Regions from separate parts of the Pseudomonas multiresinivorans genome, predicted to be linked through region 1. Evidence: riboswitches for the same ligand, from Rfam matches in the RefSeq annotation. Region 1 holds a riboswitch; each other region holds the start of a gene.
What was found. A riboswitch is a leader RNA that binds a small molecule or an ion and turns the genes downstream of it on or off. The one in region 1 is predicted to bind cobalamin.
Positions count from the first base shown of each region.

Region 2: it holds a riboswitch for cobalamin, as region 1 does, so the genes downstream of both, cobG (precorrin-3B synthase) here and cobO (cob(I)yrinic acid a,c-diamide adenosyltransferase) in region 1, are expected to answer to the same signal.
Region 3: it holds a riboswitch for cobalamin, as region 1 does, so the genes downstream of both, cobW (cobalamin biosynthesis protein CobW) here and cobO (cob(I)yrinic acid a,c-diamide adenosyltransferase) in region 1, are expected to answer to the same signal.
Region 4: it holds a riboswitch for cobalamin, as region 1 does, so the genes downstream of both, G4G71_RS28480 (TonB-dependent receptor domain-containing protein) here and cobO (cob(I)yrinic acid a,c-diamide adenosyltransferase) in region 1, are expected to answer to the same signal.

Region 1 covers NZ_CP048833.1:2,182,774-2,188,315, reverse strand. Annotated here, with positions in the region: gene cobD (threonine-phosphate decarboxylase CobD) at 1-147, opposite strand, end outside; gene cbiB (adenosylcobinamide-phosphate synthase CbiB) at 147-1,253, opposite strand; gene bluB (5,6-dimethylbenzimidazole synthase) at 1,250-1,900, opposite strand; gene G4G71_RS10050 (cobyrinic acid a,c-diamide synthase CobB) at 1,897-3,189, opposite strand; gene cobO (cob(I)yrinic acid a,c-diamide adenosyltransferase) at 3,218-3,829, opposite strand; cobalamin riboswitch at 4,107-4,331, opposite strand; gene G4G71_RS10040 (ABC transporter permease) at 4,462-5,542, shown strand, end outside.
Region 2 covers NZ_CP048833.1:6,386,286-6,391,827, reverse strand. Annotated here, with positions in the region: gene G4G71_RS29190 (precorrin-8X methylmutase) at 1-624, opposite strand, end outside; gene cobG (precorrin-3B synthase) at 617-1,963, opposite strand; cobalamin riboswitch at 2,051-2,291, opposite strand; gene cbiE (precorrin-6y C5,15-methyltransferase (decarboxylating) subunit CbiE) at 2,359-3,561, shown strand; gene G4G71_RS29175 (cobalt-precorrin-5B (C(1))-methyltransferase) at 3,628-4,725, shown strand; gene G4G71_RS29170 (cobalt-precorrin-6A reductase) at 4,722-5,447, shown strand.
Region 3 covers NZ_CP048833.1:6,373,118-6,378,659, forward strand. Annotated here, with positions in the region: gene G4G71_RS29115 (ATP-binding response regulator) at 1-652, shown strand, start outside; gene cobM (precorrin-4 C(11)-methyltransferase) at 906-1,652, opposite strand; gene G4G71_RS29125 (cobalamin biosynthesis protein) at 1,649-2,065, opposite strand; gene G4G71_RS29130 (CbtA family protein) at 2,135-2,854, opposite strand; gene G4G71_RS29135 (CbtB domain-containing protein) at 2,948-3,133, opposite strand; cobalamin riboswitch at 3,240-3,451, opposite strand; cobalamin riboswitch at 3,512-3,706, shown strand; gene cobW (cobalamin biosynthesis protein CobW) at 3,808-4,860, shown strand; gene cobN (cobaltochelatase subunit CobN) at 4,964-5,542, shown strand, end outside.
Region 4 covers NZ_CP048833.1:6,242,887-6,248,428, reverse strand. Annotated here, with positions in the region: gene G4G71_RS28480 (TonB-dependent receptor domain-containing protein) at 1-1,234, opposite strand, end outside; cobalamin riboswitch at 1,341-1,517, opposite strand; gene dxs (1-deoxy-D-xylulose-5-phosphate synthase) at 1,559-3,469, opposite strand; gene G4G71_RS28470 (Ldh family oxidoreductase) at 3,714-4,718, shown strand; gene G4G71_RS28465 (aldehyde dehydrogenase (NADP(+))) at 5,045-5,542, opposite strand, start outside.

The sequences.
Region 1 (5,542 bases):
TTCGGGCAGGCGCATCCAGGCAGCCGCCGGCACGCTGGGCAACGCCCAGGGCCAGGGCGAGATGCCGGTGGACAGGTCCAGCCACTCGGAGAGCGGAATTCCGTACTGCTGCGCCGCTTTGCGCAACCGTCCGCCATGTTCGAGCATCAGAGCACTCCCAGAATCAGGATGATCAGCAACCACAACAACACTCCCTGACGTACCAGGGCAAGCGCACGCCAGATGTCCACGGCAGTCGGCGCCGGGCCTTCGCCCAGCTGCGGGCGCTCGTGGAGCTCGCCGTGGTAGCGGGCGGAGCCGCCGAGCGAAACGCCCAGAGCCCCCGCGCCGGCCGCCATCACCGGGCCGGCGTTGGGGCTGTCCCATTTTGGCGCCTGCGTGCGCCAGCAGCGCAGGGCCAGCCGGGTGTGCCCCAGCAGCGCGTAGGTCAGCGCCACCAGCCGGGCGGGAATGTAGTTGAGCACATCGTCGATCTTCGCCGCGGCCCAGCCAAAGCGTTCGAAACGCGCATTGCGATAGCCCCACATGGCGTCGAGGGTGTTGCTCAGGCGATAGAGCACCACGCCCGGCGCGCCGGCCACGGCGAACCAGAAGAGCGCGGCGTAGACCGCATCGCCGCCATTCTCCAGCACCGATTCGGTGGCCGCGCGAGCCACCGCGGTTTCGTCCAGCTCGGCAGTTTCGCGGCTGACCACGTAACCCACGCGCAGGCGCGCTTCGTTGAGATCGCCACTACGCAGCGCCAGCACCACCGGATCGGCGTGTTCGCCCAGGCTGCGCAGGCCCAGCGCGGCGTAGAGCGCCAGCACCTGGACGACCCAGCCGACGTAGGGCAGCAGGCTGAGCAGCAGCGCGATCAGGGTCAGCGGAATGACCGCGATAATCCACGCGGTGACACCATGGCTGCGCCAGCCGAGGCCGGGGGTGTCACTCTTGGGCGTAATGGTGCTCGCTGATACACCCTCTCCCCAGCCCTCTCCCTGAAGGGCGAGGGAGTTAGCCTGGAGCGGTAGGCCAGCACTGTGCTCGCCGGAAAACTCGGAATGTGGCACTGCACGGATATCCCCTCTCCCTTCAGGGAGAGGGTTAGGGAGAGGGAGCTTTTCAGCGCTATCGGCAACTCGCGACCGATTGAACCTTCGCTCCAGCCGATCCGCCAAGCGCCCGAACGCCACCAGCGGATGCCAGCGTTTCGGCTCACCCAGCAGGGCGTCCAGCGCCACACCGAGGACGCTCAGCAAGGCCAGGCTCATGCTTTCTCCCCCCAGCGGTTCTCGAACACCAACTCGCCCAGCGAACGCGGCTGGCGCCAGCCCTCCAGGGCCAGCATTGGCGCCGGGTAGAACTCATTGACCGGCCCCAGGCAAATCACCGCCACCGCCTCGGCACCGTCCGGCAGGCCTAGCAGGTCGCCCAATGCGGCAGGATCGAACAGCGACACCCAGCCCATGCCCAGCCCTTCCGCGCGCGAAGCCAGCCAAAGGTTCTGGATGGCGCAGGACAGCGAGGCCAGGTCCATGTTCGGCAGCGTGCGGCGACCGAAGATGTGTGCCTCGCGGCCATCCATCAGCGCAGCCACCAGCACCTCGGCACAGTCGAGCACGCCCTCGACCTTCAGCTTCATGAATTCATCGGAGCGCTCGCCCAGCGCCTCGGCGGTACGCACGCGCTCGTCTTCCACCAGGCCATGGATCGACTGGCGCAGGTCCCGCGAGGTGACGCGGATGAACCGCCACGGCTGCATCAGCCCGACACTGGGCGCCTGGTGGGCCGCTTCGAGCAGGCGCGCGAGCAATTCGGGCGCCACCTCGCCACCACTGAAATGACGCATGTCGCGGCGCTCGGCGATGGCGCGGTAGAGCGCGGCGCGTTCCTCGGGGCTGTAGGCGTGATCGGTCATGGTCTGAAGAGTGCGGCCGCGGCATCCGGATCGGATGGCAGGTAGAAGTGGATATAGGACGCCGTGAGACGGCCACGCCGGAACACGGCCTCGGCCACCGGTTTGTCGTTCGGGCATACGCCACGGGCCAGCGGTATTTCCGCGCTGTCGAGCAACGAATGGTGGAAGGTGTGCCCGCGCAGGGTGCCCTCTGGCAGCGTCACCTCCTGCAATGCCAGCGCGGCGAGACGCTTCTGCATGCGCGCCTCACCCGGCAGCAGGCCCAGCAGCTCCGCGCGTTCGCCGGCCACGTCGGTCAGGGCATCGAGCAGATAGAGCATGCCGCCGCACTCGGCGAGGATCGGCTTGCCCATCTCGTGGTGGGCGTGAATCGCCTGGGCCATGGCGCGGTTGTCGGCCAGCGCTTGCAGGTGCAGTTCCGGGTAGCCGCCGGGCAGGCAGAGGCTGTCCACCTCCGGCAGCGATTGATCACGCAGCGGCGAGAAGAACACCAGTTCGGCGCCCAGTTCGCGCAACAGATCGAGGTTGGCCTGATAGAGGAAGGCGAAGGCGTAGTCCCGCGCCACGCCAATGCGTACGCCGTCGAGGCGGGAAGACTCGCTACGCGGTTCGGGCGCGGCGAAGCTCACCGGCGCCGGCAACTCGGTGCTGGCGCTGGCGGCCAGGGCATCGGCGGCGGCGTCCAGGCGGGCATCGAGGTCGGCCAGTTCATCGGCCTGCACCAGGCCGAGGTGACGGCTGGGCAACTCGACCTCGGTGTCGCGCGGCAGTGCGCCATACCAGCGAATCCATTCCGGCAGGCTGTCACGCACCAGGTCGCGATGGCGCTGGCTGCCGATGCGGTTGGCGAGCACGCCGGAGAACGGCAGGTCGCTCTGGTAGGTGGCCATGCCGACGGCCATCGCGCCGAAGGTCTGGGCCATGGACTGGCCATTAATCACCGCCATCACCGGCACGTTGAAGCGCCGCGCGAGATCGGCGGCCGAGGGCGAGCCATCGAACAGGCCCATCACGCCTTCGATGAGGATCAGGTCGGCCTCGCTGGCTGCCTCCCAGAGCAAGCGGCGGCTTTCGCCCTCGCCGACCATCCACAGGTCCAGCTGATAGACCGGTGCGCCGCTGGCGCGGGCGAGGATCATCGGGTCGAGAAAGTCCGGGCCACACTTGAACACCCGCACCTTGCGCCCGAGGCGCGTGTGCAGGCGCGCCAGGGCGGCGGTCACGGTGGTCTTGCCCTGCCCGGAAGCGGGAGCGGCGATCAGCAGGGCGGGGCATTGGCGCGAGGTCATCGGGCGCGCTCCGCCACAACGAAGGGCATCAGAACTCCACCCCTTTCTGCGCCTTGATGCCGGCCTTGAAGGCATGTTTCACCAGGCCCATCTCGGTCACGGTGTCGGCAGCTTCGACCATGGCCGGCTGCGCGCCGCGGCCGGTAGCGACCACATGCTGCATCGGCGGGCGGGCGGCAATGTCGGCGAGCACGGTGTCCAGCTCCAGATAGCCGTGCTTGAGGGCGATGTTCACCTCGTCCAGCACCACCAGGCCGACTTGCGGGTCGCTCAGCAGTTGGCGTGCCACATCCCAGGCAGCCTGTGCCTTGGCGATGTCGCGCTGGCGATCCTGGGTTTCCCAGGTAAAGCCTTCGCCCATGACATGGAAGCTGACTTCCTCGGGGAAGCGGCGGAAGAACGCCTCCTCGCCGGTGGTCGCAGCACCCTTGATGAACTGCACCACCCCGACCTTCATGCCGTGGCCCAGCGCGCGGGCGACCATACCGAAGGCCGAGCTGCTCTTGCCCTTGCCGTTGCCACTGTTGACCAGGAACACACCGCGTTCGCCCTGGGCCTGGGCGATCTTCTCGTCGATCACCGACTTCTTGCGCTGCATGCGCGAACGATGGCGTTCGTCCTTTTCAGGGGATTCAGTCATGGGGTTTGCCTCTAGAAAGGGAGCGCGCAGGCGCCAGCTCGCCGGCCGGGCGGCAGCGAGCGGAGAATGGGCTGGACAGGAACGAACCGCCAGCGTGCGTCGGCGCCAGGCGGTAAAAGCCGCTCGGCGCGAAAGCCGTCGGCTTGGGAAACAGGGAATTCACCTGAAGGATTCTCCGCCGCTCTCACCCGCGCGGCACTGACCAGTCGGGGCAGGCGGAGGACATCGAACGCGCGGCGCCAGGGAGCGCCACGACGATCGGCAGCGCCTCCCGCGATGCCATGCGATGCAGCAGGCCGGTCTCCGGGCTTGCGAGTGGAAGCGCCTGGCGTTTCCGAAGGAACCGCGCCTTCCCATGCCAGTGGCACAGTGGCGGATGCGGTTCGAAGCTCGCTTACCGTTGCGGGGGCAGCGCCGGAATGCTCGATTGCTCATCGAATTCACCGGCTTCCCTGTTTCACCCTCGACTTGCGCCGCGGGCACCTGAAGCAGGCGCGCAGCTTAGTGGCTGGCGGGCTGGGGCGTCAATTGAACAGACTGTCGCCGGGGCCCGCCTGCAGAACCGCCAGGGCTCTAAAAAGGGTCACACAAGTCAAGTGGTCAGGCCGCTCAACTTCGCTAGAATGCGAATCATGACGACGACTGCCCAACCCGGCCAGCTTCAGCTCGACACCTCCGCGACCCCGTCCCTGATGCACATCAGCGGCGACTGGACACTCGCGCACTTCGCCACGCTGCAAGCCCAGGTCGCCGCCCAGCGCAGCGCCGAGTCCCCCGCCGAGCTGGACTTCGCTGGCCTTGGCGCGCTGGATACCGCCGGCGCCGCACTGCTCGCCGAGATCATCGGCGGCGCGCGCATGAGCCAGCTCGACCAGATCGCCCGCAACCTTCCGGTCGAGCGCCAGGCGCTGCTGCGCACGGTGGGCAGCGCCATTACCCAGTGCCGGCTGGACGAGAAAGGCCCGGCACCGGGCAACGCGCTGGTCGACGTGCTGGAGCGCATCGGCGTCGCCACCCTGACGTTCAAGGACCACCTGATCGGCGTGCTCGGCTTCATCGGCCTGACACTGCAGACCCTGGTGCGCAACCTGTTCCGGCCGCGTCGCTGGCGACTGACCGCACTGGCCGCGCATATGGAAGAAACCGGCCTGGACGCCGTGCCTATCGTCGCCCTGCTCACCTTCATGGTCGGCGCGGTGGTGGCCTTCCTCGGCGCCACGGTGTTGCAGAAGTTCGGCGCGCAGATCTACACCGTCGACCTGGTGGGCTTCTCCTTCCTCCGTGAGTTCGGCGTGCTGCTCACCGCGATCCTGCTGGCCGGCCGCACCGCCAGCGCCTTCACCGCCCAGATCGGCTCGATGAAGGCCAATCAGGAGATCGACGCCATCCAGGCCCTGGGCCTCGACCCCGTGGAGCTGCTGGTGTTGCCGCGGGTACTGGCGCTGCTGCTGACCCTGCCGATGCTGACGTTCCTGGCGATGATTTCCGGCATCTTCGGCGGCGGCGTGGTCTGCGCGCTGAGCCTGGATATCTCGCCACGCATGTTCCTCTACATGCTGCAGAACGACATCGCCGTGCAGCACTTCCTGGTCGGTATCGTCAAAGCCCCGGTATTTGCCTTCATCATCGCCGTGATCGGCTGCCTGGAAGGCTTCCGCGTCAGCGGCAGCGCGCAGTCGGTGGGCGAGCACACGACTTCCAGCGTGGTCCAGT
Region 2 (5,542 bases), 2.3 Mb from region 1:
CTCCACCTCCGTGGCGAGAGCGTTCACCGCCGCGGCCGCCATCGCGCTGCCGCCACGACGACCGCGGACGATCACGTAGGGCACGCCGCGGCTGTCGGCGGCGAGGGCGTCCTTGGACTCCATGGCGCCGACGAAACCCACCGGGAAGCCGAGGATCAGTGCCGGTTTCGGCGCGCCGGCGTCGAGCATTTCCAGCAGGTAGAAGAGGGCGGTCGGCGCGTTGCCGATCACCACCACGGCGCCTTCGAGGTGCTCGCGCCAGTGCTCCAGGGCCACCGCCGAGCGGGTGTTGCCTAGCTCGCGAGCGAGCGCCGGGACGTCCGGATCGTTGAGTGTGCAGATCACCTCGTTGTGGGCCGGCAGGCGCGCACGGGTGATGCCCTCGGCGACCATCCGCGCATCGCAGAGGATCGGCGCGCCCGCGGCCAGCGCCGCGCGGCCGATGGCACCGGCGCCTGCGGAGAAGCGCAGGTCCTGCACCACGTCGACCATGCCGCTGGCGTGGATCACGCGCACGGCCAGTTTCTCCAGGTCGGCCGGGATGCCCGTGAGGTCGGCTTCGGCGCGGATGGTGGCGAAGGATTGGCGATAGATCGCCTGGCCGTCGCGAATGTAATCAAGCATCGGTGGAAGCTCCGGGTGCGGCGAGCAGGTCGCCCGCGGCATCGAGGGAAAGGTTGCGCGCCAGCGGCAGGCCGAAGCCGGCCACGCCATCGGCGCGACGGAACAGGTCATAGCGGCCGTCGGCAACGGCCAGCAGGGTGTAGGGGGCGACGTGGGCGGCGGCGCAGGAGCGTGGGCAGCCGCACAGGTGCACGCCGGCTGGTGGCGCGTGGCGCAGGCGTTCGGCGAGGCGCAAGGCATCGGCCTTGGTATCGGCCAGCCCTCGCGCACAGCCGCTGGAGCCACTGCACGCGACGATGCGCGACAGCGGCTGCGCAGCGTCGATCACCAGGCCGAGGCCGCCCAGTGCGCCTAGCGCAACGGCGGCATCCACCTGGGCCACCTCCGGCAGGATCAGGCTTTGCCAGGGTGTCAGCCGCAGCTGCCCGCCGCTGAAGCGCTCGGCGAGATCGGCGAGGCCGAACAGTGTGGCGCTGTCGAGGCGTCCGAGGACGAATCCCGCGCCGACCATGGCGCGTTCCGGCTGGCGCTGAGGCTGAATCCCGAGATGACCGAAAGCTTTCGGCGCAGGGCGTCGCCAGTTATCCACAGCCGGACCAAGTTGCAACGCGAAGGGCAGGCGTTGCTGCAGGCGCTCCAGCAGCACTTCGTCGCGGAGCATCTCGCGCAGGTGGCGCATGCGTGTCTGGCCGTCGCCGGCGAGGTCGAGGAACAGATGCAGCAAGGTTTTCACCAGCAGGGGCACCTGCTCGGCGGACACGGCGGCGAGGGCGGGGCGATCCGTCTCGTTCTGTGGCGGACAACCGGCCAGGCCGAAGGCGAACAGCGGTGCTGCATCGTCAGACATCGCCGACAGCCAGAGATCGTTGGGGTGTTCCAGCATTGCCAGGGCTTCGCCACCGTCCAGCTGAATGCCGAACTTGGGCGACAGGCCATGGAAGCGCGGCGTGCGCTCCAGCAGGTCGAGCAGTTGGCGGGCCAGCGGAGCAGCGTCGAAAGCCGTGGCGGCGTCGAGGCCGAGCGCCGGGCTGACCAGCAGATTGCGCACATCATCCGACGCCAATTCACGCGGGCCGAGGCCGGCGGCCAACAGTTCATGGCTCAGCGCATTTTCAGCGCCAGCATGCACGCCGCGAATCTGCAGGTTGGCGCGGTTGGTCGCTTCCAGCACGCCATCGGCATGGCGCTCGGCGGCCTGGGCAATGGCTCGCGCAGCGTGGGCGTCGAGTTGCCCACAGGGCAGCTTGATACGGCAGATGCCGCCATCGCGGGAGGCCACGATGCGCAGCAGGCCGGGGCAGGCATGCGGGCGGACGGGCAGAGCTGAGGAGTCTTGCACTGAGGTCACCAGGGCTGGGTCGCGGTGACCTGCGAATCCCCAAAAGGGGACTTCACGACACCGATACACCCCGCTCGATGTCTGCACACGCGACTGGTTTCGTCGGCAGGTCTCCTGGCTGGCAGGTCCTCATCCAGCGCGGCCTTCCCGGTTGCCCAGTGGCCTGGCCGGCGGCACGGAACCTTGTTCTCGTGCCGCCGCATTGCGCGGACTCGCTGCTTACAGTTGCGGGGGCAGCCACGGCTTAACCGTGTTCCCTCTTCGGCTCCCGGAAACCTCACCGCTAAAGGCGAAGCGTCCTACGAGCACCGACGAAGCGGGTATTATGCCTGCTTTGCCCAAAGGCAGGAAAAGCCTGCCCGTCGGATCGATCGTCGCACCCTTGAGGAAATTTCATGACGCCCTGGCTGACCATCGTCGGTATCGGCGAGGACGGTTACGCCGGCCTCGGCAAGGCCGCGCGCCGAACCTTGCTCGCCGCCAGCCAAGTGATTGGCGCGCCCCGCCAGCTGGAGCTGCTGCCGCATTGCCTGGGCGCCAACCGCCAGGCCTGGCCGAGCCCGTTCAGCCTGGAGCCGGTGCTGCGCCGGCGCGGTGAGCCGACGTGTGTGCTGGCCAGCGGTGACCCGATGCTGTTCGGCGTCGGCGCGAGCCTTGCCCGTCAGATTCCGTCCGAGGAAATGCTCGTGCTTTGCGCTCCGTCCTCCGCCTCGCTGGCTGCCGCGCGGATGGGCTGGGCGTTGCAGGACTGCACGCTATTGTCGCTGGTGGCGCGTCCATTGGCCGCACTCAACGCCCAGGTCCATGAAGGCGCGAAGTTGCTGATCCTCAGCAATGACGGCAGCAGCCCGGCGGCGATTGCCGCGCTGCTGCGCGAGCGGGGGTTCGGTGCAAGCCGCCTCAGCGTGCTGGAACACCTGGGTGGCGAGGCGGAGCGACGCATCGACGGGCTCGCCAGCGACTGGTCGCAGGGCGAAGCCGCTGCGCTGAATCTGGTGGCTGTGCAGTGCGTCGCCGGCATGGACGCGGTTCGCCTGCCATTGACCACCGGCCTGCCGGACGACGCCTACCGCCATGACGGCCAACTGACCAAGCGCGACGTGCGCGCTGTGACTCTGGCGCGGCTGGCGCCGAAGCCCGGCGAGCTGCTCTGGGACGTAGGCGCCGGTTGCGGCTCCATCGGCATCGAATGGATGCGAGCGCATCCGAGCTGCCGCACGCTGGCCATCGAAGCCAACGAAGGTCGCCAGGAACACATCCGCTTCAACCGCGATGCCCTCGGCGTACCAGCGCTGCAACTGGTCTGCGGCGCCGCGCCGGAGGCGCTGCTGGGGCTGGAGCGGCCGGATGCGATCTTCATCGGGGGCGGCGTGACCCTGGCCGGCGTGTTCGAACAGTGCTGGGAGCAGCTCAAGCCCGGCGGCCGCCTGGTGGCCAATGCCGTCACCCTGCAGAGCGAATCCATGCTGCTGAGCTGGCGCGCGCGCATCGGCGGCGAGCTGACTCGCCTGTCGGTGTCCCAGGCCCAGCCGCTGGGTGGCTTCGATACCTGGCGTGCGGCGCTGCCAATCACCCTGCTGGAAGTCTGGAAGGAATGACGCGCTTTTCGTGCCGGGACTGCATGGGTATCGCTGCGCTCCACCCATCCTACGATGCTGTTCGTCATGCGTGACGAAACCCCCGAAGAACCCCGCCCGCTGCGCAGCGGCTACACCACCGGCAGTTGCGCCACGGCCACCAGCCTGGCGGCGGCGCGCCTGTTGCTCACTGGAGAAGTGCTGGATGCCGCGCAGATCGTCCTGCCCAAGGCGCGCTGCGCGACCCTGCGCCTGGAGTTCTGCCGGCGCACTGCCGAGGGCGCCGAAGCCGGCACGCTGAAGGATGCCGGCGACGACCCGGACGTGACCCATGGTGCGCTGGTGTTCGCCCGTGTCGTGCTGAGCGATGAGCCGGGTGTGCGCTTCCATGCCGGGGAGGGCGTCGGCACGGTCACCAAACCGGGGTTGGTCCTGCCGGTGGGTGAGCCGGCGATCAACCCGGTGCCGCGTCAGATGATGCGTGACAACCTCGCCGCGCTGGCGGCCGAGTGTGGCTATGCCGGCGGCTTCGAGGTGACGATCCATATCGAGGGCGGCGCCGAGCTGGCGCAGAAGACCATGAACCCGCGCCTGGGCATTCTCGGTGGCCTGTCGATCCTCGGCACCACCGGCATCGTCCGGCCGTTCTCCTGTTCGGCCTACATCGCCTCGATTCAGCAGGGCATCGACGTCGCCCGCGCCAATGGCTTCCGCCATCTTGCCGCCTGCACCGGCAACGCCAGCGAGGACGCCATGCGCCGTCGCTATGGTTTCGACGACACCGCGCTGATCGAGATGGGCGATTTCGCCGGCGCCGCGCTCAAGCACTTGCGCAAGGTGCCGGTGGAGCGCTTCAGCGTCTGCGGCGGCTTCGGCAAGATCAGCAAGCTCGCCGCCGGCCACATGGACCTGCACAGCCGCCACTCCAGTATCGACCTGCCGCAACTGGCCGAGTGGGCTACCGGGATCGGTGCTTCGGCGGAGCTGCAGCAGCGCATGCGCGAGGCCAATACCAGCCAGCAGGCGCTGGCGCTATGCCGCGCTGAAGGTGTCGCCCTGGGCGATGCCGTCTGCGCCCGTGCGCTGGCCTTTGCTCGGCGCATCGTGCCCGCCGAAGTACAACTGGAAGTCTTCGCCATCGACCGCCAGGGCAACCTGGTGGGCGAAGCGCTGGAGGTGAGATGAAACGCGTACTACTGCTGGGCGGCATCGGTGAGGCGCTGGCTATCGCCCGGCGCCTCGGTCCGCAGCATCTCTACAGCTTGGCTGGCCTCGGCAAGGTGCCGGACGACCTCGCCTGCGAAGTGCGCGTGGGTGGTTACGGTGGCGCCGAAGGCCTGGCCGGATTCATCCGCGAACAGGGCTTCGACCTCCTGCTCGATGCGACTCATCCCTATGCTGCGCAGATCAGTGCCAACGCCGCCTATGCTGCGGAGCTGGCCGGTGTGCCGTGCTGGGCGCTGCGGCGGCCCGGCTGGCAGGCGGGTGCTGGCGACGACTGGCGCGAGGTCGCCGATTGGGGTGCGCTGATCGAAGCGCTGATGGCGTTTCGTCGTCCGTTGTTCACCCTGGGCCGCGAGCCGCTGGAGCATCTGGACGAGATTCCCACCCACCAGCACTGGACGGTGCGCTGTCTGCAAAGCCTGCCCGGCAACGCGAGCGCCGAAGTGCTCGGCGCGCGTGGACCGTTCACCCTGGAGGGCGAGCGCGAGCTGTTCGAGCGCCTCGGCACCGACGTACTGGTCAGCAAGAACAGTGGTAGCCAGGCCACCGAGCCCAAGCTGCAGGTCGCCCGCGAGCGCGGTGTGCCGGTGCTGACTCTGGCGCGGCCATTGCTGCCAACGGTGGATTGCGAGTTCGACAGCATCGACTCGCTGTGGGCTGCCTTGGAGGGTCGCCTTTTGTAGGAGCGAGCTTGCTCGCGAACCCATCGGCCTTCTCCGAGCCGACGGCGCTTCTGCCACTGAGCCTCGACGAAGGCTCTGTGGGGCGATCTGTTCCG
Region 3 (5,542 bases), 2.3 Mb from region 1:
CAGCGGCCCGGGGATTCCCGAGCGCGAGCAGCAGAAGGTGTTCTGGGAATTCCACCAGCTCAACAACCCCGAACGTGACCGCAGCAAGGGTCTTGGCCTGGGGCTGGCCATCGTCCAGCGCACCGCCAGGTTGCTCGACCATCCGCTGGCGCTGCACTCGCGCGAAGGCCACGGCAGCGCTTTCATGATCAGCCTGCCGCGCGCCACCGCCGTGCAGCCGCGCAAAGCGGAAATCCTGCCGCCGCGCACGGTGCCGGGCAGCGACAAACTGATCTACGTGATCGAGGACGATGCGGAGAACCGCGAAGGCCTGCGCCTGCTGTTCCAGAGCTGGGAATACCGGCATGTCATCGTCGCCGATGTCGCCGACCTGCTGGCCGACCCGACTGCTGCCGCGCAGAAGCCGGACCTGATCATCAGCGACTATCGCCTGCGCGACCACCAGACCGGCATCGACGCCATTGCCAGCCTGCACGGGCACTACGAAGACGACTGGATCGCCGCCGTGCTGGTCACCGGCGACACCGACCCGCATCTGCTCGCCCAGGCTTCGGCCCATGGCTGGCCGCTGCTGCACAAGCCGCTGGCAGCGGAGCAGTTGAAGGCGATGATCGATGAGCAGTTCAGTGAACTGGAGCCGCTGGACGACTGAGCCCAAGCACCGAGGGGACGCCTGCTTCCTGTTCGGCGGCGATACCGGAGCTGGGCTGGTTCGCGAGCAAGCTCGCTCCTACGAAGAGCAACGCGCCAACTTGTGCGTGGGCTGGTAGCCCCGCACAGGAGCGGACTTCGTCCGCGATGGGTTGGCCGGGCTCCCTGACATCATGGATGCAGCGTCAGGTCGATCGCGGACAGAGTCCGCTCCTACGCAAGGGCTCGCCCCCGCAGTTACCTCTGGGAAGGCATCACGGCCGATACAGGTGCGCATGCCCCGCGCTGTAAAGCGATGAATCGGCGAAGCCTTCCGCCCCCAGCACCTTGCCCACCAGGATCAGCGCCGTGCGCTTGAAATCCTTTGCCGCGGCCTTTGCCAGAATATCGCCCAGCGTACCGGTGACCTGGTCCTGGTCCGGCCAGCTCGCCCGGTGAATCACTGCGATGGGGCAATCGGCGCCGTAGTGCGGCAGCAGTTCGGCGACGATGTTCGGCAACTGCCCCACGCCGAGATGAATCGCCAGGGTCGCGCGGTGCTGCGCCAGCTCGGCAAGGGACTCGCCTTCGGGCATGCGTGTCTTGTGGGCGTAACGGGTGAGGATCAGCGTCTGCGAGATGTCCGGCAGGGTCAGCTCGCAGCCGAGTATCGCCGCACAGGCAGAAGTGGCCGTGACGCCGGGAACGATCTCGTAGGGAATACCCAGCTCACGCAGGTGGCGAATCTGCTCGCCGATGGCGCCGTACAGCGACGGGTCGCCGGAGTGCACGCGGGCAACGTCCTTGCCTTCGCCGTGGGCCTGCGCCAGCAGCGCGACGATCTCGTCCAGGTTCAGCTCGGCGGTATTCACCACGCGCTCGGCGCTATGACCCTCCAGCACCGCTGGCGGTACCAGCGAGCCGGCGTAGAGGATCACCGGGCAGGAACGGATCAGCCGCTGGCCCTTGACCGTGATGAGTTCGGGGTCGCCGGGGCCGGCGCCGATGAAGTGGACCGTCATGGCTGCTCCTGTTCGGATTCAACGGGGATGAAGGCCAGCGCGCAGGTGGCCTGGTCGCTGCGGCGTTTGCCCACCAACAGTCGCGCCGGCGCACCGGCCTGGGCTTCGGCCTGCAGCAGTGCCGCGGCTTCGGCCACACTGGCAGCGCCGATGGCCGTGCGGACCGTTTCGGATGGCCGGTCCAGGCGCGGTTCGCACGCGGCCAGTTGTTGCGGCGTGAACAGCGCCAGCGGCAGGTCGAGGGCGGCAGCCAGTGCTGTCAGTCCTTCCTCGTCGGCCTTCAACGTGGCGCTAGCCAGCGCGGTAAGGTTCGACTCATCGAGGCCGGCCTCGGCCAGCGTCTGCGCCAGCAAGGCGCGCAGTTCATCGAGCGTGCAGCCGCGGCGGCAACCGAGGCCGGCAACCAGCGTCATCAGCAATCTCCCCAAAACAAAACCCCGCAGACGGCCGGGCCGCCTGCGGGGTCGAGCATAACGCGCAGATCAGGCCGACGGCGCGAAACGGCGGAACAACCAGGCAGCCACCAGGCCCAGGGCCGCCCAGAACACCGCGTTGGTGATCAGCGAGGCGACGATGAACTCGTGGGCGATGCTTTCCGGCGCGAGGCTGGAATGCACTTCCGGCTGCGGCGCGCCGATCACATGCGGCACCACCAGCAGGGCGACACCGATGCCACGCAGCGCCCAATTGCGGCCGAACACCAGCAGCGCAAGGCCGCCAGCGGTGGCAGCGGCGGTGCCGATCCACCAGGTCTGGCGCAGGGTCAGGTCGGCGGCGGCGGTGCCGGGCACCTCCGGCGGCAGGCCAAGGGACGGCGCCAGGGTGAACACGGCGAAACCGGCCAGGCCCCAGAGCAGGCCTTCGGAGGTCTTGCCCGGCTCGCGCAGGGTGAACAGGCCAGCCAGCATCAGGGCGAAGCCCACCGCGACCACCAGGTTGCCGCCAGTGGTAGAGAGGATGCGCTGCCAGCCGTCTTCCGGCTCCCAGGCTTCCGCGTCGTGCTCGTGGGCGGCCACTGCGCCTGCAGCGTGGTCATGGGCGTGCTCGTGGTTTTCTTCGACCAGCGCGGCAGCCGGTTCGGCTTTCTCGTAGGTTTCCGCCTTGAGGATCAGCGGGGACACCCACAGCAGTTGGACCACAGTCAGCACCAGCGCCGCGATCAGACCGGCGAAACCGGCGGTCTGGGCGATACGTTTGATCATTGCAATTCTCCAGGCGAGACGAGGCCCCGAACGCTGCAAACGCGCGGCCAGGAGTGCCTCGAATTCGCTGCGCTTACGCGCAGGCGGTGCACATTAGTGGCAGGGGAAGCCCGCACTGTGACGAGTATCGTGGGCGGCGTTGTGCACCGCATCGATGTGCGAGAAGCCGGCGAAATACACCAGCAGCGCACCGAGCAGGCTGGCGCCGACGGCCAGGCTGATGCGCTTGGAAAGGGGGATGGAAGTGCTCGACGCGTGCGTCAGGGTGCTGCTGGACATGAACGTTCCCTCTGAAGATCAAAGTAAGAGAACGCAGAGGTTGAACGCATTCGAACGCGCCGGAACGGCCGCGCCACGGCCTGCGCCCGCCCACCGCGGGTTTGCCAAAAACAAAGAATTCCAGGCCGGTCTCCGGGCTTGCGATGTCGGCCAGTGGCCAAGCGGGTCAACCTTCCCATGCCGGAGCACAGTGGCTACTGATGACCCTACGATCGCTTACCGTTGCGGGGGCAGCGCCGGACTGGTCCTTGCGGACGCACCGGCTTCCCGTTTCACCTCGCGCGCGTGGCGCGAGACACCTGAAACCGCGCTAGCTGACCACGAAGCCCTGCAAGCGTCAACCGATCCCCGGCGATTGACCGCCCCGCCGTCGCTGCGTAGCCTTCCTCCCTTCGAGGTTCTCCGGCGCTGGCCGGAGCTAAGAGGGAACGTGGAAATCTTCGGATGCGCCACGGCTGCCCCCGCAACTGTGAACAGCCTGTCTCTTCACGCGCCACTGCCGATTCGGGCGGGAAGGCGAAGAGATACCAGAGGGCTGTGAGCCAGGAGACCTGCCTCGAGCAGCATCAAGACAACCGGGCGGGGTGATCCGGTGGCGACCTTCGTTGCGCGGCGAACCCGCGCGCGCGCCCTTCATCCGCCCTCTCGCACCGCATCCTGCTCAAGAGGCGCGCATGAAGACCCTGGCCAAACTCCCTGTCACCATCGTCACCGGCTTCCTTGGCGCCGGGAAGACCACCCTGCTCCGCCACATGCTGGATAACGCCGAAGGTCGCCGCATCGCGGTGATCGTCAACGAGTTCGGCGAGCTGGGCATCGACGGCGAAATCCTCAAGCAGTGCTCCATCGGTTGCAGTGAAGAAGAAGCGGTCGGCCGCGTCTTCGAACTGGCCAACGGTTGCCTGTGCTGCACTGTGCAGGAAGAATTCTTCCCGGTGATGCGCGAGCTGGTGGCACGCCGTGGCGACCTCGACCAGATCCTCATCGAGACCTCCGGCCTGGCCCTGCCCAAGCCGCTGGTGCAGGCCTTCCAGTGGCCGGAAATCCGCAACGCCTGCACCGTTGACGCGGTGATCACCGTGGTCGACAGCCCGGCAGTGGCCGCCGGCACCTTCGCCGCCCATCCCGAGCAGGTGGACGAGCAGCGCAAGCAGGACCCGAACCTGGACCACGAATCGCCGCTGCACGAACTCTTCGAAGACCAGCTGGCCAGCGCCGACCTGGTGGTGCTGAACAAGGCCGACCTGCTGGACGCCGACGCGCTCGCCCGTGTCCGAGCCGAAGTCGCCGAGGAGCTGCCGCCAGCGGTGAAGATCGTAGAAGCCAACTCCGGCCAGCTGCCGCTCTCCGTGCTGCTGGGGCTGAATGCCGAGGCCGAGCTGCACATCGACAGCCGCCCCACGCACCACGACCACGAAGGCCATGAAGACCACGACCACGACGAGTTCGACTCCTTCCACGTCGACCTGCCGGAAGTGGAAGAGCGCGCCCTGCTCGACGCGCTGAACGCGCTGGTCGAGCGCCACGCCGTGCTGCGCATCAAGGGCTTCGTCGCCATTCCCGGCAAGCCCATGCGCCTGCTGGTGCAGGGCGTCGGCAAGCGCTTCGACAAGCACTTCGACCGCGCCTGGCGCAGCGATGAAACCCGTAGCACCCGCCTGGTGGTGATCGGCCAGGAGCTGGACCAGGCCACCATCGCCAACGAGCTGCGTACCGCCCTGGCGTAACACTGCCTTTGTAGGAGCGAGCTTGCTCGCGAACCAACCTCCGCAGCGGGGCATGGTTCGCGAGCAAGCTCGCTCCTACGAAGAGCCACCATCGAGCAAGCCCATGCACCTGCTGCGCACCCAACCCGGCGGCTTCGTCCCCGACGACGGCATCGCCGACCTGGCCCAGACGCCTGCCGATCTGGTGATTCTCTGCAGCGGCGACTCGCACCTGGCGCTGCTCGCCGAGGCCGCGCGCGAGCTGCCGGAGGACTACCCAAGCCTGCGCCTGGCCAACCCGATGCAGCTGCAGAACCACGCCTCGGTAGACCTCTACGTCGACGAGGTGCTGCAACACGCCAAGGTCATCCTCATCTCGGTGCATGGCGGCGTCGGCTACTGGCGCTACGGCATGGAGCAACTGGCGGCGCTGGCCGAGCGCGGCATCACGCTGATCGCCGTACCCGGCGACGACAAGCCCGACCCCGAACTGACCGCGCTGTGCAATGTGCCCGCGCAGGACGCCGAACGCCTCTGGCAATACCTGCGCCAGGGCGGCATGGACAATGCCCGGCAGTTCTTCGCCTGCCTCGCCACGTGCCATCTGCAACGCGACTACGCCTGGAACGAGCCGCAGACGCTGCCCCGCGTCGCGCTCTATCACCCGCAGACCGGCAGTTGCGACCTCGCCCGCTGGCAGGCC
Region 4 (5,542 bases), 2.5 Mb from region 1:
GGTCGCTGAAGGTCGGTGCGCGGAAGCCTTCGCCGTAGCTGGCGATCCAGGTCTGGCTGTCGCCGACCGGCAGGCTGAAGGCGGCGTTCCAGCTGTTCTGGCTGCCGTAGGCCTGGTTGTTGTCGTGGCGGATGCCCAGCTCGGTGCCGAAGTTGTCGCCCTTTAAACTGTGCTGGGCGAAGAAGGCACGGTTGCTGCGCTGGTCCTCGGCGAAGTCGGTGCTGCCGTCGACCTTGTCTTCGTACCAGTCGGCGCCCAGGGCCAGTTGATTGGCCTCGTCCAGTTGCAGTCGGTTGATCCAGCTCGCCGAGTGGCGGGTGGTTTCCAGCGTGCCATTGTTCCAGCTATCGGCGGCGCCCACGGCCTTGTTGCGGTCGAAGCTGCGGCCCAGCTCCAGGCGACTGTTCCACATGTTGGTGATCTGGCCGTCGAGATAGGCGCTGTAGCTGCTGACGCGGAACTCGTCGCGGGGCGAGCCCGGCTCGAAGTTGTAGGCGTCGTCGTATTCGTTCTTGCCGCGCTGGTCGTTGAGGTTCAGGCCGGCCTTCCAATCCTCGCTGAAACGATGGTCCAGGTTCAGGTGCACGGCCTTGTTGCGCTGGGCGTCGTGGTCGTTGTCGGCGCCGACGTTGTCGCTGGTGCGGTCCCAGCCCTGGCTCTCGTCCAGGCTGCTGCCGAGGTTGTAGCGGGTCTGCTCGTTGCCGCCGGACAGGCTCAGGCTGCGCTCGAAGGTGCCGTGGTTGCCGGCGGCCAGGCGCACTTCCGGGTGCAGGCCGGCTTCGCCGCGGCGGGTGAAGATCTGGATGACGCCACCGATGGCGTCGGCGCCGTACAGCGCGGAGCGCGGGCCGCGGGTCACTTCGACGCGCTCGATGCTGTCGATGCTCAGGTAGTCCAGGCGGGCAATGCCGCTGCTGGCCGAGGCGATGCGCTGGCCGTCCACCAGCACCAGGGTCTGCGCGGTGCTGGTGCCGCGCACGGAGTACGAGACTACGCCGCCGGAGCTGCCCATCTGCACGCCGGGCACGCGAGCCAGCAGGGCGGGGACGCTGCGTACCTGCAGGCGTTCGATGTCGGCGCGGGTGAACACGCTGTTGGCCGAGGTGGCTTCGGCGCGCGGCTGGGCCTGGCGCGCGGAGGTGATCACCTGGTCGGAGAGCCGGTAGATGTCGTCGGCGGCGAACGCCAGGCCGGGCAGCAGGCTGGTGGCCAGGGCGAGTCGGGTCAGTTTCATGGAGCGTCCTCAAAAGCGGGCGGATGACTTTCGAGGAGGGCGTGGCAAGGGCGGCAGGCCGCACTTGACGGTGCGGCCCTCCGCAACACCTGTCGGGGCGTGTCGAGGGCGGTCTCCGGGCTGCCGACGTCACATCGCCGCCTTCCCACATTCGTGCAGTGGCTCATGGCGATGCTGCGCTCCCTTGGGGAGTGCGTCGGTTACCGTTGCGGGGGCAGCGCAGGTCTTTCACCTGCTTCCCGTTACCTCGAACGAAAACGGGCGCACCTTAGTCGGTGCGCCCGTCACTGGCAATACTCCCGGGGAGGGATGCGCCGATCGGTCTCAGCGATTGCCGAGGGCTTCCAGGCGCGCCTTCACCGCGGCTTCGATACCGGCGGCGTCCAGACCGCACTCGGCGAGCATCTGCGCAGGCTTGGCATGCTCGACGTAGTAGTCCGGCAGGCCCAGGTGCAGGATCGGCTGCTGGATATTCTCGCGGGCGAGGAATTCGCTGACGGCGGCGCCGGCGCCACCCATCACCGAGTTCTCCTCGATGGTCACCAGCAGGTCGTGGCTGGCGGCCAGTTGGCGCACCAGTTCCTCGTCCAGCGGCTTGACGAAGCGCATGTCGGCGACCGTGGCGTCGAACTGTTCGGCCACTTTCAGTGCCTCGGCCAGTTGCACGCCGAACACCAGGAAGGCGACCTTGCCGGCCTTGCCTTCGCGGCGAACCACGCCCTTGCCGATTTCCACCGGAGCCAGTTCGGCTTCGATGGCGGCGTTCGGGCCGGTGCCGCGCGGGTAGCGCACTGCCGCCGGGCCTTCGAAGTGGTGGCCGGTGGTGAGCAGCTTGCGCAGCTCGTTCTCGTCGCTGGGGGTCATCACCAGCATGCCGGGGATGCAGCGCAGGTAGGAGAGGTCGAAGCTGCCGGCGTGGGTCGGGCCGTCTTCGCCCACCAGGCCGGCGCGGTCGATGGCGAACAGCACGTCGAGGTTCTGCACCGCGACGTCGTGGATCAACTGGTCGTAGCCGCGCTGCAGGAAGGTGGAGTAGATCGCCACCACCGGCTTGGCGCCATCGCAGGCCATGCCGGCCGCCAGGGTCACGGCGTGCTGTTCGGCGATGGCGACGTCGAAGTAACGATCCGGGAACTTGTCGGCGAAGGCCACCAGGTCGGAGCCTTCCTTCATCGCCGGGGTGATGCCGACCAGGCGCGGGTCCTGGGCAGCCATGTCGCACAGCCACTGGCCGAACACGCTGGAGTACTTCGGCCCGCCGGCCTTCTTCGGCACGGCGTGGGCGGGGGCGCCCTCGGGTTCGAGCTTGGTGATGGCGTGGTAGCCGATCGGGTCGATCTCGGCCGGGCCGAAGCCCTTGCCCTTCTTGGTCACCACGTGGAGGAACTGCGGGCCCTTGAGGTCACGCATGTTGCGCAGGGTGGCGATCAGGGTCGGCAGGTCGTGGCCGTCGATAGGGCCGATGTAGTTCCAGCCCAGCTCTTCGAAAAGCGTGCCGGGGACCAGCATGCCCTTGGCGTATTCCTCGGTGCGGCGGGCGATCTCCCAGGCGCCGGGCAGGCGCGAGAGCACCTTCTTGCTGCCTTCGCGCATGCTGCTGTAGGTGCGGCTGGAGAGAATCTTGGCCAGGTAGTTGGACAGGCCGCCGACATTGTTGGAGATCGACATGTCGTTGTCGTTGAGGATCACCAGCATGTCGGCCTTCACTTCCGACGCGTGGTTGAGCGCCTCGAAGGCCATGCCGGCGGTCAGCGCGCCGTCACCGATCACTGCCACCGACTTGCGGTTGGAGCCCTGCATGCGCGCGGCAATGGCCATGCCCAGGGCGGCGCTGATGGAGGTGCTGGAGTGGCCGACGCCGAAGGTGTCGTACTCGCTCTCCGAGCGGCGCGGGAAGGCGGCCAGGCCGTCCTTCTGGCGAAGGCTGCCCATGCGCTCGCGACGACCGGTGAGGATCTTGTGCGGGTAGGCCTGGTGGCCGACGTCCCACACCAGGCGGTCGTCCGGGGTGTCGAAGACGTAGTGCAGGGCGACCGTCAGCTCGATGACGCCCAGGCCTGCGCCGAAATGGCCGCCGGTCTGGCCGACGCTGTACAGCAGGTACTGGCGCAGTTCGTCAGCGAGGGTCAGCAGCTCCGCTTCCCCCAGCCGGCGCAGCTCGACCGGCGTGCTGGCGCGGTCGAGCAGAGGCGTGGCGGGGCGCTCGCGGGGAATCTCGTGGAACGTCGTGGGCATCAGGCTGATCGTTATGAGAGGCAAAGATGCGGAAGTTTACCTGATGCTCCGGATTGGCCCAAGCAACGTGGGGCCAATCCTTTGGACGACCGGATGGTCGGGATTTGGCCGCCGGCTGTGCTGAAATCGTCGTCGCCCCTGCCGATTGCAGGCAAGCCAGCCCCGGCGCCAGGCGCCACTGTAGGCACGATGACCGACCGGCGGCGGTTTGCCGCAGCCTTTTGTAGCAATCGAGGAGGATGGCGTGACCCGACTGAGCCTGGAAGAACTGCGCGAATTGTCCGAGGCGATCCTGCGTCGCCACGGTTTCAGCGAGCCCCACGTGCAGGGTGTGACCGAGACCGTGCTGGCCGGCGAGCGCGATGGTTGCACCTCCCACGGCGTGTGGCGGCTGCTGGGCTGTATCCACACGGCGCGCGCCGGCAAGGTGTCGCTGGACGCCGTGCCGGAGTTGTCGGAACCGGCTCCGGCGCTGGTGCGGGTGGACGCCAAGGGCGGCTTCTCGCAATGCGCCTTCGATCTCGGCCTGCCGAAGCTGGTCGAAAAGGCGCGCAGCCAGGGTATTGCCGCAATGGCGGTCAACCATTGCGTGCACTTTTCGGCGCTGTGGGTGGAGATCGAGCAGATAGTCGCCCACGGCCTGGTAGCCCTGGCCGTTACGCCGGCCCAGGCTTACGTGGCGCCGGCCGGTGGGACGCGGCCATTGTTCGGCACCAATCCCATCGCCTTCGGCTGGCCGCGCGCCGGGCAGAACCCCTATGTCTTCGACTTCGCCACGACGGTCGTGGCGCGCGGTGAAATCCAGCTGCACGAGCGCGAGGGCAAGTCGATTCCGCTGGGGTGGGGGATCGATGTGCAGGGCAACCCCAGTACTGACGCAAGCGCCGTGCTAGACGGCGCTATGCTCACCTTTGGCGGGCACAAGGGCTCGGCGCTGGCGACCATGGTCGAACTGATCGCCGGCCCGCTGATCGGCGACCTGACCAGTGCCGAGTCCACGGTGTTCGACGAGGGTACGAAGTCCTCGCCGTACCACGGCGAATTGCTGATCGCCATCGACCCGGCGCGCTTCCTCGGTGCCGAAGCGCCGCAGCACCTGGCGCGGGCTGAAACCCTGTTCGAGTCCATCGTCGACATGGGCGCGCGCCTGCCGTCCCAGCGGCGTTTCACGGCACGCGAGCGCAGCCTGAAAGAGGGCGTGGAGATCAGTGATTCGCTGTATGCCGATTTGCGCGCGCTGCTGGAATAAGGCCGTCCACCAGTAGGAGCAACTGCCTTCGTCTGAAAGTCCGTGCCTGGGATTTCCCTCTCCCTAACCCTCTCCCTGAAGGGAGAGGGGACACTATGGTGCAGGTTGGAACCGCGATGTCAGCCGGCACAGGCAAACTCCCTCTCCCTTCAGGGAGAGGGCGGGGGAGAGGGCTTGAGCCAGCACAGGATTGTCCAGGTATGGCGCCCTGCCCGCGATCACGCGCAGGGCGCCATACCTCTTCGCATAAAAAAGCCCCGGCGCAAGGCCGGGGCTGAGCATCGGCGCGGGACTGGCCGACAGTTCACTCCCGCACCGACGAACCCTCAGCGGGAGACAGAGTCCCGCGTCGTCTCACCATCCACCAGCCGTGCGATGCCCAGCGGGTTGGCGTCCTTCAGTGCATCCGGCAGCAGCGCATCCGGGTAGTTCTGGTAGCAAACCGGGCGCAGGAAGCGGTCGATGGCCAGGCTGCCCACCGAGGTGCCGCGCGCATCGGAGGTCGCCGGGTAGGGACCGCCATGGACCATGGCGTCGCAGACTTCCACGCCGGTCGGGTAGCCGTTGATCAGCAGGCGCCCGGCCTTGCGCTCCAGCACCGGCACCAGGGCGGCGAAGCGCGAGAGGTCGTCCGGCTCGGCGATCAGCGTGGCGGTGAGCTGGCCGTGCAGGCCGTCCAGCGCGCGGCGTAGTTCGGCCTCGTCAGCCACTTCGACGACGATGGTAGTCGGGCCGAAGACTTCTTCCTGCAGCAGTTCCTCGCCTTCCAGCAGCAGGCTGGCCTTGGCCTGGAACAGTTGTGGGAATGCTTGCGAACCTTCCTG